2 regions of the Rhizobium sp. LjRoot98 genome follow, and region 2 is predicted to be linked to the other one. Evidence: riboswitches for the same ligand, from Rfam matches in the RefSeq annotation. Region 2 holds a riboswitch; the other holds the start of a gene.
The links. Region 2 has a riboswitch for thiamine pyrophosphate ahead of thiB (thiamine ABC transporter substrate binding subunit). Riboswitches for the same ligand answer to the same signal wherever they lie in the genome.

Region 1: it holds a riboswitch for thiamine pyrophosphate, as region 2 does, so the genes downstream of both, thiC (phosphomethylpyrimidine synthase ThiC) here and thiB (thiamine ABC transporter substrate binding subunit) in region 2, are expected to answer to the same signal.

Annotation. Positions count from the first base shown of each region.
Region 1 is NZ_CAXUPW020000001.1:1,044,341-1,047,525, forward strand. Features, by position in the region: gene bioB (biotin synthase BioB) at 1-225, opposite strand, end outside; gene ACSQ3J_RS05115 (GntR family transcriptional regulator) at 443-1,111, opposite strand; TPP riboswitch at 1,264-1,403, shown strand; gene thiC (phosphomethylpyrimidine synthase ThiC) at 1,491-3,185, shown strand, end outside.
Region 2 is NZ_CAXUPW020000003.1:372,380-375,564, forward strand. Features, by position in the region: gene ACSQ3J_RS13665 (MDR family MFS transporter) at 1-900, shown strand, start outside; gene ACSQ3J_RS13670 (hypothetical protein) at 931-1,254, opposite strand; TPP riboswitch at 1,390-1,510, shown strand; gene thiB (thiamine ABC transporter substrate binding subunit) at 1,550-2,560, shown strand; gene thiP (thiamine/thiamine pyrophosphate ABC transporter permease ThiP) at 2,946-3,185, shown strand, end outside.

The DNA.
Region 1 (3,185 bases), on a different contig from region 2:
TGCCGACTGGCTGCAGTACCCGCAATCCTCGGCGCATCCGCCCGTCTTGATCGACAGGAGCCGGCTGATCTGCACGGCATTCGGATCGAAGTTTTCTCTGTGAACCGATTGCGCCCGGAACAGCAGATCATTGAACGGGGAATTATAGATAATTTTTGCATCAACGAGAGAATGCCGCTCCGTTCCGGCGCTTTCATCGTGCGAATTTTCCTTTAAAAGACCCATTTCAATCGGGAAATCGGCAGAACTTTCGTTTCTCAGCATCATCCACCTAGCATGATAGATTAAAAATAATAATTATCTATAATTTATCCAAAGCCATGGAATCGCAACCGCCTTTTTGGTGTATGGCGTAAAAATTCCCGCAGCACGCGCCTCCATGATCCGGAGAGACGCACCGAAAGCAGTCAAAATCAGGAAAAAAGGAAGTGGAAAATAATTCTCAGCCGACGATGGCGAAGGCATCCCGCGTGGCGCCGGAGGCGTTACGGACGGGCTTCTGGCCTATCCATTGCACGTGACGCTCGAGGACAGGAGCGGCGTTCTCGATATTGCCCTGACGCAGAAAGGTCAGGATGGCGCGGTGATCATGATCGGTGCGCACTTCCCATTCCGACCGCCAACTGGCGAACAGGAACCGGGCACTGGCCGCATGCAGATCGCTGATCGCTGCAAGCAGCCGCGGCATGCCGCAGGGCGTGAGAATCAGCGTGTGAAAACGCCGGTTTGCCTCTTCCCAGGAGCGGACATCGCGGGAATTGTCACCCGCGACCGTCGCTTCTTCAGCCTGATCGAGGATCGCAGGCGTCAGATGCGGTGCCGCGTGGCGAAGGGCTAAAACCTCAAGCGCAGCGCGCATCTGCGCAACTTCGCGCACTTCCTTCAGATCGAAGGACGCGACCCGCACGCCCCGGCGTGGCTCGCTGACCGCAAGCCCCTGCGCCTCCAGCCGCCGGAAAGCCTCGCGCACGGGCACATGACTGGTCCCGAACTCCTCGGCAATATGGTCCTGGCGCAGCTTCGTACCCGGGTCCAATTGTCCGGTGACGATCCTGTCGGCCAGGATGCGGCTGATGCGGCTGGCAATCGTGTCTTCGCTCGCTGAGGTCATGTTTTATAGATAATTTGCCGGGGCGGCGCTGTCGAGGGCGCGCTTGTAATCATTGAACATCTTCACAGTCTTGCGACGGGCAGAGAGCAGCGGCCGGACGACGGCGCACCAAACGGCCCTTGACGCTTCGTCCAAAACTGTGCCTAGATTGGCACATTCACCAGGGGGGTCCCGACAAGGGGCTGAGATTCTGCTGGCGCGAACGGTGGCTTTTGCCACCCTCAAGCAGCGCAGTGACCCGTTGAACCTGATCCAGTTCATACTGGCGTAGGGACGGTGCAAGCGCTGCGACGACTCGGATTCCGTGTGCGGATTCGCGTCAGCGTCTTTTCATCATTCCGGCTCTGATGACTGGGTCTCCAACTTTGGAGCCTCAACCATGACTATTGCCGCCAAGAACCTCACTCCCACCGTTACCACCGGCCCGTTGCCGGCCTCCCGCAAGGTGCATATTCCGGGCGAACTCTACCCGGATATCCGCGTTCCCATGCGCGAAATTGCCGTGCACCCGACCTCTGGCGAACCACCCGTCTCCGTCTACGACCCCTCCGGCCCCTACACCGATCCGGCCCATCTCGTCTCGATCGATGCCGGCCTTCCCCGGCAGCGCCAGGCCTGGGTCACCGCCCGCGGCGATGTCGAGGCCTATGACGGCCGGCACATCAAACCGGAAGACAACGGATTTGCCACCGGTGAACGGCTGACGCCGGAATTTCCGATCCGCAATCATCCCCTGCGTGCCAGAAACGGCAAGGCCGTCACCCAGATCGCCTATGCCCGCGCCGGCATCATCACCCCGGAAATGGAATATATCGCCATCCGCGAAAACCTTGGCCGCAAGCCGCCGGAGGGTGCGCTGGTGCGCGACGGCGAGAATTTCGGCGCCAGCATTCCCGATCACGTCACGGCCGAATTCGTCCGCCAGGAAATCGCCCGCGGCCGGGCCGTCATCCCGGCCAATATCAACCACCCGGAATCCGAGCCGATGATCATCGGCCGGAATTTTCTGGTGAAGATCAACGCCAATATCGGCAATTCCGCCGTCACCTCGTCGATGGCCGAGGAAGTCGAGAAGATGGTCTGGGCGACGCGCTGGGGTGCGGATACCGTCATGGACCTGTCGACCGGCCGTAATATCCACAATATCCGCGAGTGGATCATCCGCAACTCGCCGGTCCCGATCGGCACCGTGCCGCTCTATCAGGCGCTGGAAAAGGTCAACGGCATCGCCGAGGACCTGAATTGGGAGGTTTATCGCGATACGCTGATCGAGCAGGCCGAGCAGGGCGTCGATTATTTCACCATCCATGCCGGGGTGCGGCTCGCCTATATCCCGCTCACCGTCAACCGCGTCACCGGCATCGTCTCGCGCGGGGGCTCGATCATGGCCAAGTGGTGTCTTCATCACCACAAGGAAAGCTTCCTCTACGAGCATTTCGACGAGATTTGCGACATTGCTCGCGCCTATGACGTGACCTTCTCGCTCGGCGACGGCCTGCGTCCCGGCTCGATTGCCGATGCGAATGATGCCGCACAATTTGCCGAACTGGAAACGCTTGGCGAACTGACCCAGATCGCCTGGGCGAAAGATTGCCAGGTCATGATCGAAGGCCCTGGCCATGTGCCGATGCACAAGATCAAAGAGAACATGGACAAGCAGTTGGAAGTCTGCGGCGAAGCGCCATTCTACACGCTTGGACCGCTGACGACCGACATTGCCCCCGGCTACGACCACATCACCTCAGGCATTGGTGCCGCGATGATCGGCTGGTTCGGTACGGCGATGCTCTGCTATGTCACACCGAAGGAGCATCTCGGCCTGCCCGACCGCAACGACGTCAAGGTCGGCGTCATCACCTACAAGATCGCCGCCCACGCCGCCGATCTCGCCAAGGGGCATCCGGCCGCGCAATTGCGTGACGACGCCTTGTCGCGCGCCCGCTTCGAGTTCCGCTGGGAAGACCAGTTCAACCTGTCGCTCGATCCGGAAACGGCGCGTTCCTTCCACGATGAGACCCTGCCGAAGGAAGCCCACAAAGTGGCGCATTTCTGCTCGATGTGCGGGCCGAAATTC
Region 2 (3,185 bases):
CCGACCATCGACTATGCCGGTGCGCTGCTGCTGGCGGGTTCGGTAACCTGCGTCGTGCTTCTGGGCGACGGTGCCGAACTGTTTGGCTCGCTACTTTCATTCGGCAGTCTGGCGATCGTTGCGCTCGGCGTGGTCTGCGCGACGGCCTGGGTGGTTGTCGAGCGCCGGGCGCCGGAGCCGATCGTTCCCCTGACACTGTTTCGCAACCCGACATTCAGCCTGATGCTGGTGATTTCGCTGGCGAGCGGTGCCGTCGGCATCGGCATGGTCAACTATTTCGCGCTGTATCTGCAGACGACGACGGGGCTGTCGCCGTCGCTGGCTGGCTTGCTGTTCATCATGCTGACCGGCGGTATCGTCTGCGGCTCGCTGACGGCAGGGAGGCTGATTTCGCGCTCGGGCCGCTACAAGCCGTTTGCCATCGTCAGCGCCAGCCTGACGGTTCTGGCCTTGCTCATCTTTACCCAGATTGAGCCCGGTACGCCGCTTTATGTGATTTGCGCGATCATGGCGCTGCATGGCATCGGCATCGGGTTTGGCCAGCAGGTGCCGATCGTCGCGGTGCAGAACATCGCCTCGCGTGGTGATGTCGGGGCGGCGACCGGCGCGGTCACCCTGTCACGGATGGGCGGCGCCTCGATTGCCATCTCGATCTATGGTGCAATCATCGCGGCAGGTCTTGCCCGCGGCGCCACGGCGATCCCGGGTGTTGCCGATATCGAAAAGCTGACGCCGCTGGTGCTGTCGACATTACCGGAGGCGACCCGCCAGCTGGTGGCTGATAGCTATACGGCCGCCTTCCTGCCGCTGTTTTTGACGGCTGGCGGTATCTCGCTGATCTCGCTCATCGCGGCCATCAGCCTGAAAGCGGTAAGGTTGCCGCAGAAGCCGGCGGCATGAGGGGCTGGCCGTCGTCTTTCGGCCGGTACTTCAGCCTTTTTTGCGCCAGTAGTGGTCGGAGATGTTCTGATAATTGGTGATGATCTGGGCGGCGATTTCGGGATTTCCGCCTTCAAGCGTTTCGGGGTCGGCGCCGCATTGCGACAAAAAAAGCTGTTGTTGAGCGGTGGCCGCAAAGTAATCATATGCCGGCGCTTCGTCCTGCGCGCCAATCGAACGCAATTCATTGGCGGTCTGCGTGGTGGCATCCTCGACAGCTTTGTAGATGGCCGCCATCATTGCTTGCTCGGCTCGTACCATTATGCCGCTGATTTTCTGTTCGGCGGGGGTAAGGATGCGGCACGTCTCGGTCATCGGGCGTATCTCCAGTATCACTCTAAATTTCTCAATCAATAAGGCCCCATGTCATGGGATTATGTCCGCTTTGCGGTAATCGGGCGGGGCAACAATCCCCACTTGCCAAGTATTTCGCCCGGGTCTAAACCTCCTCCTGCTCTAACGGGGTGCCGGCCGTTCTTTTATGGAACGTTCGGCTGAGAGGCTATTCAAAAGCCAACCCGAAGAACCTGATCCGGTTTGTACCGGCGGAGGGATTAGACGGCACATTCCAGCGCCCTATTCCCAATTTTGGATTTATGAGGAGGCGCGGATGCGCAAGGCAATCATTCCATTTCTCGCAGCAGCTGCTGCATTCACCATCGCGTTTTCCGCCTCGGCCGAAGACAAGGTGCTGACGGTCTATACCTATGAAAGCTTCACCAGCGAATGGGGGCCCGCCGCCAAGGTGGCGGAAGCCTTCGAAAAGACCTGCGGGTGCAAGGTTTCCTATGTCAGCGTCGCCGATGGTGTCGAACTCCTGACCCGGCTGAAGCTCGAGGGTGCGTCGTCCAAGGCCGATATCGTGCTGGGCCTCGATACCAATCTTGTGTCCGAAGCCAAGGCAACCGGCTTCTTTGCGCCGCATGGCATCGACACCTCGGCCGTCAAGGTTCCCGGTGGTTTCACCGACGATACCTTCGTTCCCTATGATTACGGCCATTTTGCCGTGGTTTATGACACTGAGACGATGAAGGAGCCGCCGAAGAGCCTGAAGGAACTGGTCGAGGGCGATCCGAACCAGAAGATCGTCATCGAGGATCCGCGCACCTCGACGCCGGGGCTTGGCCTGCTGCTCTGGATGAAATCGGTCTACGGCGATGAGGCCGGTGCCGCCTGGGCCAAGCTCAAGGATCGTGTTCTGACCGTCACGCCAGGCTGGTCGGAAGCCTACGGCCTGTTCACCAAGGGCGAAGCGCCGATGGTGCTTTCCTACACCACGTCGCCTGCCTACCATATGGTTGCCGAAAATACAGACCGCTATCAGGCTGCTGCCTTTTCCGAAGGCCACTATATCCAGATTGAAGTCGCCGGCATGACCAAGGCTGCCAAGGACCCGGCGCTCGCCAAGGATTTTCTGACCTTCGTCACCGGCCCTGAATTCCAGTCGATCATCCCGACGACCAACTGGATGATGCCGGTTGCCGCCACCAAGGAACCGCTGCCGGAGGCATTCGGCAAGCTGGTGGCGCCGGAAAAGACGTTTCTGATGTCGTCGGATGAAGTGGCGGCTAACCGCAAGGCCTGGATCGACGAATGGCTGGCTGCGATGAGCAAGAATTAGCACCTCGTTTGGGCAAGGCCTGCCCCTCATCCGGCCTGTCGGCCACCTTCTCCCCGTTGTGACGGGGAGAAGGGATTTGCGGCAAGCTCTGTCATCCCCTCTCCCCGCGTGCGGGGAGAGGGCTAGGGTGAGGGGCCAAGGTTCTCAGGTGGCTGGAGGTCTGGATTGATGAGTGGCTGGCGGCGATGAACAGGAACTGGATGTGCCGGGACGATCATTTCTTCTTCTCCCCAGCGGGGAGAAGTGCCGAGCGACTGCGAGGCGATGAGGGGGCGGTTCGGCACATTCTGAGTGTTTGGCCCCCTCATCCGGCCCTGCGGGCCACCTTCTCCCCGCTGGGGAGAAGAAAGGGCGAGGCGACGCCCGAAAGCAATACGAAGCCATCATGATCAACCGCATGGAACGACGTCTGACACTGACTGCCGGGGCGCTATGCCTCGGTGGCATTGTGCTGTTCGTCTGTCTGGCGGCGGTGGCACTCCTGGCTTTCGACGAGCCGGGATCCGCCAATGACGGCGTGGTGTTCGATGCCTATGTCTGGCGCGTGGCCCGGTTCACGCTGCTGCAGGCGTCGCTTTCGACCGTTCTGTCGATTGTCTTTGCCATTCCGGTGGCGCGGGCCTTG